2 regions of the Streptomyces sp. NPDC086766 genome follow, and region 2 is predicted to be linked to the other one. Evidence: riboswitches for the same ligand, from Rfam matches in the RefSeq annotation. Region 2 holds a riboswitch; the other holds the start of a gene.
The links. Region 2 has a riboswitch for glycine ahead of gcvT (glycine cleavage system aminomethyltransferase GcvT). Riboswitches for the same ligand answer to the same signal wherever they lie in the genome.
Positions count from the first base shown of each region.

Region 1: it holds a riboswitch for glycine, as region 2 does, so the genes downstream of both, gcvP (aminomethyl-transferring glycine dehydrogenase) here and gcvT (glycine cleavage system aminomethyltransferase GcvT) in region 2, are expected to answer to the same signal.

Region 1 is NZ_JBIVBI010000003.1:10,126-14,079, reverse strand. Features, by position in the region: gene gcvP (aminomethyl-transferring glycine dehydrogenase) at 1-2,512, opposite strand, end outside; glycine riboswitch at 2,689-2,783, opposite strand; gene ACIPM1_RS05830 (PRC-barrel domain-containing protein) at 2,897-3,268, shown strand; gene ACIPM1_RS05825 (DNA polymerase IV) at 3,190-3,954, opposite strand, start outside.
Region 2 is NZ_JBIVBI010000019.1:38,422-42,375, forward strand. Features, by position in the region: gene glyA (serine hydroxymethyltransferase) at 1-186, opposite strand, end outside; gene gcvH (glycine cleavage system protein GcvH) at 201-578, opposite strand; gene gcvT (glycine cleavage system aminomethyltransferase GcvT) at 767-1,894, opposite strand; glycine riboswitch at 2,083-2,178, opposite strand; gene ACIPM1_RS28355 (AAA family ATPase) at 2,352-3,041, shown strand; gene ACIPM1_RS28360 (enhanced serine sensitivity protein SseB) at 3,138-3,941, shown strand.

The DNA of each region.
Region 1 (3,954 bases), on a different contig from region 2:
GCCGCTTGGCGACGTCGTCGACGCTCACCCCGGTCGCCTTGGTCAGCGGCCGCAGGTCGATGATGCACTCGTGCGCGACCAGGCCGCCCGGGCCGGTGTAGAGCACCGGGTAGTGCGGCTCCAGACGCTTGGCGACGTAGTTGGCGGAGAGCACGGCCACCTGCGTGGCCCGCTTGAGACCCTCGCCGCCCATGAGACGGACGTACGCCCACGAGATCGGCAGGATGCCCGCCGAACCCCACGGCGCGGCCGAGATCGGACCGACCCCGCTCTCCGGACCGGCCTCGGGCTGGAGGGGGTGGTTCGGCAGGTACGGCGCGAGGTGCTCGCGGACCGCCACCGGGCCGACGCCCGGACCGCCGCCGCCGTGCGGGATGCAGAACGTCTTGTGCAGGTTCAGGTGCGAGACGTCGCCGCCGAAGTGGCCGGGCTCGGCGAGGCCGACGAGGGCGTTGAGGTTGGCGCCGTCGACGTACACCTGGCCGCCGGCCTCGTGCACCGCCGCGCAGATCTCGGCGACGTGCTCCTCGAAGACGCCGTGCGTGGACGGGTAGGTGATCATCAGAACCGCGAGCTCGTCGCGGTACTGCTCGATCTTCGCCCGCAGGTCCGTGACGTCGATCTCGCCGTCCTCGGCGGTCTTCACGACGACGACCTTCATGCCGGCCATCACGGCGCTGGCGGCGTTGGTGCCGTGCGCGGAGGAGGGGATGAGGCAGACGGTGCGCTGGGCGTCGCCGTTGGCGCGGTGGTAGCCGCGGACAGCGAGCAGACCGGCGAGCTCGCCCTGGCTGCCGGCGTTCGGCTGCAGGGAGACCTTGTCGTATCCGGTGACCTCGGCGAGGCGCTCCTCCAGCTCGCGGATGAGCGTGAGGTAGCCCTGCGCCTGCTCGGCGGGCGCGAAGGGGTGCAGCTGACCGAACTCCGGCCAGGTCACCGGCTCCATCTCGGTGGTCGCGTTGAGCTTCATGGTGCAGGAGCCCAGCGGGATCATGCCGCGGTCGAGCGCGTAGTCGCGGTCGGCCAGCCTGCGCAGGTAGCGCAGCATCGCGGTCTCGGAGCGGTGCTGGTGGAAGACCGGGTGGGTGAGGTAGTCGTCGGTGCGCAGCAGCGCCTGCGGCAGGGCGTCCGCGGCGGCGGCGTCCAGCGCCTCGACATCGCCCTCGATCCCGAACGCGGACCACACGGCGCCCAGCTGGGCGCGGGTGGTGGTCTCGTCGCAGGCGATCGAGACGTGGTCGGCGTCCACGAGGCGCAGGTTGACTCCGTCGCGGCGGGCGGCGGCGACCACGTCGGCGGCACGGCCCTCGGCCCGGACGGTCAGCGTGTCGAAGTAGGCGCCGTGGACGACCTCGGCGCCGCCCGCGGTGAGCCCCTCGGCGAGCACGGAGGCGTAGCGGTGGGTGCGGCGCGCGATGGTCCGCAGGCCGTCGGGGCCGTGGTAGACGGCGTACATGCCCGCCATCACGGCGAGCAGCACCTGGGCGGTGCAGATGTTGCTGGTGGCCTTCTCGCGGCGGATGTGCTGCTCGCGGGTCTGCAGGGCCAGGCGGTAGGCCCGGTTCCCGTCCACGTCGACGGAGACGCCGACCAGGCGGCCCGGAAGGCTGCGGGCGAACTTCTCGTGCACCGCCATGTAGCCGGCGTGCGGCCCGCCGAAGCCCATCGGCACGCCGAAGCGCTGCGTGGTGCCGACCGCGATGTCCGCGCCGAGCTCCCCGGGCGACTTCAGCAGCGTGAGGGCGAGCAGGTCGGCGGCGACGGTGACCAGCGCGCCCAGCTCGTGCGCCTGGTCGATGACGGGCTTGAGGTCGCGTACGGCACCGGAGGCGCCCGGGTACTGCAGGAGCACGCCGTTGATCTCCCGCCCGGCGACGTCGGCCGGAATGCCCTCGCTCAGGTCCGCGACGACGACCTCGACGCCCGACGGCTCGGCGCGGGTGCGGATGACGGCCACGGTCTGCGGCAGCGCGTCCGCGTCGATCAGGAACAGGCCCTTCTTGTTGCGGCCCATGCGCCGGGACAGGGCCATGGCCTCGGCCGCGGCGGTGCCCTCGTCGAGCAGGGAGGCGCCGGAGGTCGGCAGGCCGGTCAGCTCGGCGACCATCGTCTGGAAGTTCAGCAGCGCCTCGAGGCGGCCCTGGGAGATCTCCGGCTGGTAGGGGGTGTACGCCGTGTACCAGGCCGGGTTCTCCATCACGTTCCGCAGGATCACCGGGGGCGTGAAGGTCCCGTAGTACCCGAGGCCGATCATGGAGCCGAGGACCTCGTTGCGGTCGGCGAGCGAGCGCAGCTCGGCGAGCACCTCGGCCTCGGTCCGCGCGTCCGGCAGGTCCAGCGCGCCGGCGTTCTTGATCACATCGGGGACCGCGGCGGCCGTGAGGTCGTCGAGCGAGCCGTAGCCCACCTGCGCGAGCATCTTGGCCCGGGCCTCGTGGTCGGGGCCGATGTGGCGCTGCTCGAAGGGTGTTCCCTGTTCGAGCTCGGAGAGCGGAATGCGGTGGGCGGTCATTGCGGAGGCCTCCTGGTCTGACGCGACCTTCGAGGGGCACCACGGCGCGGGTACCCGAACGGCCTCCCCCTCTGTCATCTCGACCTGAGAGCTTCACCGGGTCGCACTGAGGCTCCCGGCTTTCACCGTCGGTGAGAGCGGAAGCCGTCGACACCCGCCCTGCTTTCCAGAGTGACCTCGTCCGTGCGGTACGTGGGCCTGAGAGATTCCGGGGAGGATTTGCTCCTTCGGCGCCTCCGATGATGCTGGAGGACTCTCCCGCACGGGGTCAGCAGCCGCTGCCAGCGTACCAGCGGGCCCACCACACGGGCTTTCGAGTGGCCGCCTATCGCGATGTGCTCTTTTGTAGTGCTTACGGATGTATTGCGACCATGTGGAGGGCCCGTGCAGACCGACATCGATCCGCGCAACCTGATCGGCCGCAAGGCGTTCGACCGCAGAGGCATCAAGATCGGCACGGTGGACGAGGTCTATCTCGACGACGCGACCGGCGTGCCGGAGTGGGCGGCGATACGCACCGGCCTGTTCTCCAGGGACGCCTTCGTGCCCCTGGAGCCCAGCGAACTGGTCGAGGGCGCCCTGCGCGTCCCCTTCGACCGGGCCCTGATCAGGGACGCCCCCGACTTCGGCGTCGGCCGCCATCTCTCCCCCGAACAGGAACTGCAGCTCTACCACCACTACGGCCTCGACGTGGCCGCTCCGCCGGCGGTCCCGGACCGTGACTTCGGCAAGCTGGCGGGCTCGGAGGAGGCCTGAGCCACGGCGTCGTCCGCCTCCGCCACATCCCCTCCGGCCGCGTCGGGCGACCTCGCCCCGTCCGCGTCCGGCGACACCGCCCCGGCCGCCTCCGGCGACGTCATCGCGGCGGCGTCCGCGCCCCGATCGGCCGAACCCGCCGAGGTTTCCCCGGGCCCGCCGGCTCCAGGTCTTCGCGCCACCAGCGGCAGCGGATCCGCCGGCTCCAGCTCCGGGTCCTCCACGCGGAACGTGCGTACGCGTCCCGGCCCGGAGTCGGGAGTCTCGAAGCGGACCGTGACCCGGCCGAGCCCGCTGCCCTGCACCCACCCGTGGCCGTACACCGTGTGCCGCACGTCGTGGCCCGCCGGCCAGCGCCGCTCGGCGGGCGCCGGCCGCTCCACGGCCGGCTCGACCGCCGGTTCCTCCTCGGGCCCCTCCGGCCGGGCGCCCGCCGCCTGGGCGAACAGGTCCTCCTGGGTGTAGTCGGCGAGCCCGGTGACGCCGACGCCGAGCAGCCGCACCCCGCCCGTGGTGTCGACGGAGTCCAGCAGCCGGGCCGCGGCCTCCCGCACCACCGCCGGATCGTCCGTGGGCCCGCGCAGCGTCTCCGACCGGGTCAGGGTGGAGAAGTCGTACCGGCGGACCTTCAGCACGATGGTCCGCCCCGACACCCCGGCCCCGCGCAGCCGCCGTACGCAGCGGTC
Region 2 (3,954 bases):
GCGGCCCGGGTAGCCCTCGGCGTACTTGTTGGTGAGGACCGAGCCCTGGGCCTCCATGACCGCGACCGGAGCGAAGTTCTCCGAGGCGATCATCTCCAGCGTGGACTGCTGGCGGAGCAGCTCGGCCTCGACCGCGGCGGCGACGTCGGGGTCGAGCTCGTGCAGGGGCGTGTTCAGGACAGTCATACGGCTACGACTCCTCAGCCGGCGGTGAAGGCGGTGTACTCGTCGGCGGAGAGCAGCTCCTCCGGCTCGCCGGCGACGCGCACCTTGAACAGCCAGCCGCCCTCGAAGGGGGCCGAGTTCACGAGCGAGGGGTCGTCGACGACGTCCTGGTTGACCTCGGTGATCTCGCCGGTGACGGGCGAGTACAGGTCGGAGACCGACTTGGTCGACTCGAGCTCGCCGCAAGTCTCGCCCGCGGACACCGTGTCACCGACCTCGGGGAGCTGGACGAACACGACATCGCCGAGCGCGTTGGCCGCGTGCTCCGTGATGCCGACCGCCGACACGCCGTCCTCGGCGGGCGACAGCCACTCGTGCTCCTTGCTGTAACGCAGCTGCTGGGGGTTGCTCATGACCTGAATTCTCCTGTACGCGGGGGAGTGCTGGTGAAGAGGGAGGCTGCTGGAACCGCCGGTGAGCGGGAAGGGCGTGCCCGGCGTCACGGACGCGCGGACGGGAGCCCGCGGGCGGGCCGCCGCGCGCGGACGGACGCCGGAGGGCGCCGACCGGGCCGTGCGCCCGCCCGGACCGCTCCCAGTCTCTACTTCCGGCGCTTGTAGAAGGGCAGCGCCACGACCTCGTACGGCTCGTGGCTGCCCCGGATGTTCACGCCGACGCCCGCCGTGCCCGGCGCGGCGTGCGCTGCGTCGACGTACGCCATGGCGATGGGCTTGCCCAGCGTGGGAGAGGGGGCGCCGGACGTGACCTCGCCGATCACCTCGCCGCCGGCGACCACGGGGTAGCCCGCGCGCGGGACCCGGCGCCCCTCGGCGACCAGGCCGACGAGGACCCGGGGCGGCTCGGCGGCGGCGCGCTCGGCGGCGGCCGCCAGCGCCTCGCGCCCGACGAAGTCGCCCTCCTTGTCGAACTTCACCACCCGGCCGAGCCCGGCGTCGAAGGGGGTGAGCGAGGTCGACAGCTCGTGGCCGTACAGCGGCATCCCCGCCTCCAGGCGCAGTGTGTCCCGGCAGGACAGCCCGCACGGGACCAGCCCGGCCGGCGCGCCCGCGTCGGTCAGCGCCTGCCACAGCTTCTCGGCGTCGGACGGGGCGACGAACAGCTCGAAGCCGTCCTCGCCGGTGTAGCCGGTGCGGGCGATCAGCGCCGGGACGCCCGCGACCGTGCCGGGCAGGCCCGCGTAGTACTTCAGGCCGTCCAGGTCGGCGTCGGTCAGCGTCTTGAGGATGCCGGGGGACTCGGGGCCCTGGACGGCGATCAGCGCGTAGGCGTCCCGGTCGTCGCGGACCTCGGCGTCGAAGCCGGCCGCCCGCTCGGTCAGCGCGTCGAGCACGACCTGGGCGTTGGAGGCGTTGGCGACGACCATGTACTCGGTCTCGGCCAGGCGGTAGACGATCAGGTCGTCCAGGATGCCGCCGTCGGCCCGGCAGATCATGGTGTAGCGGGCGCGGCCCGTGCCGACGGAGGCGATGTTGCCGACCAGGGCGAAGTTCAGCAGCTCGGCGGCCTGCGGGCCGGTGACCGTGATCTCGCCCATGTGGGACAGGTCGAACAGGCCCGCCCTGGTGCGCACGGCGAGGTGCTCGTCCCGCTCGGAGCCGTAGCGCAGCGGCATGTCCCAGCCGGCGAAGTCGGTCATCGTCGCGCCGAGCGAGCGATGCAGCGCATCGAGCGCGGTACGGCGCTTCTCGGAAGGTTCGGTACTGCTCATCGGTCGGTCTCCCAGGGAGATGGGGTCCCCCCGCGCGAGCAGAGCCGGGCATGGGGGAGGGCGAGGAACGTTCCTCCCCATCTGTCATCGGAACCTGAGAGGTTCGCCATGACCCGCCGGTGGACGGACGGTCACGGCTTGCACCTTGGGTGGAGCCACTGCGGCAGCGGCCCGCTTTTCAGATGTGCCTCGCCCACGCGGTAATGGTGCCTGAGAGATTCAAGGGAGGGACTTGCTCCTTCGGCGCCCCAGCGGCCTGCTGGGAACTCTCCCGCGCGGATTCAAACGGCCGGTATGCAGTTGGCGCGCACATCATTGCACGCCCGGCCCGATCCTGGCAGGCCGCGTCTGTAACCGGTCTGTGGCGGTACGCGTACGAAAACGCGAGACCCCCCGTATTACCGTCTCTTTACACTCGGCGGGGAGGGGGAACTGTGACTGAGCCCAGGGGAGGACGATCACGGTGAAGAGGACGACGGCGCAGGCGACCACCCCGGCCCTCGCGCTGCCCGAGCGGGGCCTGGCCCTGTCCCGGCGGCCCGCGGCCGGCCGGCGGTGCGGCGGGCGCCCCGCGCCCGTGGTCCGCGATCTGCGCGACCGGGCCGGCCGGGGCCCCCGCGCCCTCCTCTTCGGCCCCGGCGACGTGGTCGTGATCACCGGCCTGCCCGGCAGCGGCAAGTCCACGCTGATGCGCCGCGCGGTGCGCGGGGCGCGCGTGGACTCGCAGGACACCCGCGACCGCTGGGACGCCCGGGCGCCCCGCCTCCTGCCGTACGCGCTCTACCGCCCGCTGGTCCGCCTCGCCCACTACGCCGGGCTGCGCCGCGCCCTGCGGGCCGGCGGCGGAGTGGTGGTGCACGACTGCGGGGCCCAGGCCTGGGTGCGCGGCTGGCTGGCCCGCGCCGCCCGGCGCGGCGGCGGCACGATGCACCTGGTCCTGCTCGACGTGACCCCGGACACCGCGCTGGCCGGCCAGCGCGAGCGCGGCCGCGGCGTCTCGCGGTACGCCTTCCTGCGCCACCGCACGGCCGCCGCCCGGCTGCTGCGCGCGGTGGAGCGGGGGGAGCTGCCGGAGGGGTGCGGCTCGGCGACCCTGCTCGACCGGGACGCGGCGGACGCGCTGCGCCGGATCGGCTTCACGGGCTGACCGGCTCCGGTCGGTGGGAGCCCGGCAAGGCGCCCCGGCCCCGGCACCCGCTAGCCTTGCCGGTCAGAGCAGTGGTTCCCAGCAGGCGGTAGGCAGATGGACTTCCCGGCGGACTTCCCCGCGGATCTTCCCGCGGACTATCCGGCACAGGCGCACCCCCACCCGCACGGCGGATGGCCCGGCAACGAGCTGGAGGAGGTGCTGTCGGCCTCCCTCGGCGTCCCCTCCGCCGGCGCACGGATCGTCGAGGTCCTCGGGCGCAGCTTCGTGTGGGTCCCGCTGCCCAACGGCGGCGGCCCGCACAGCGGCCCGCTCGACCTGCCCACGCTGGAGGTCGAGGGCCAGGCCTACGTGCCGGTGTTCAGCTCCGAGGAGCAGCTCCGCCAGGTCGCCGGCTCCCAGATGCCCTACACCGTGGCGCCCGCCGTGGAGTTCGCGCGCGGCCTGCCCCCGCAGGTCGGGCTGGCCCTCAACCCGGACGGCGTGGTCGGCATCCCGCTGCCCCCGCCCGTCGTGGCCGAACTGTGCCGGACGGGCCTGACCCCGCTCGACGGCCCCGCGAGCGGCGGCCGGGTGCGCCTGTACGAACCCGACTGGCAGGACGACCCGGTGGACTTCCTCTCCGCCGCCTCCGCCGAGTTCGCCGGGACGGGCGTGGTGCTCAGCGCCCGCCGCTGCCTCGCCGTCATCGAGACCGCCGACCCGGTCCTGTTCGTCGGCGTCGAGCTCTCCCAGTGGGAGGGCGACCTGCGCATCCGCCCCATGGACGCCCTCGGCCGCGCGCTCGGCCGGGCCCCCGCCCCGTGGCCGGTCAACCTGATCCTCCTGGACGCGGCCCAGGACCCGGTGGGCGAGTGGATGCGCGAGAAGGTGCGGCCCTTCTACCAGCACGGCAACTGAGGGCCTCCCGGAC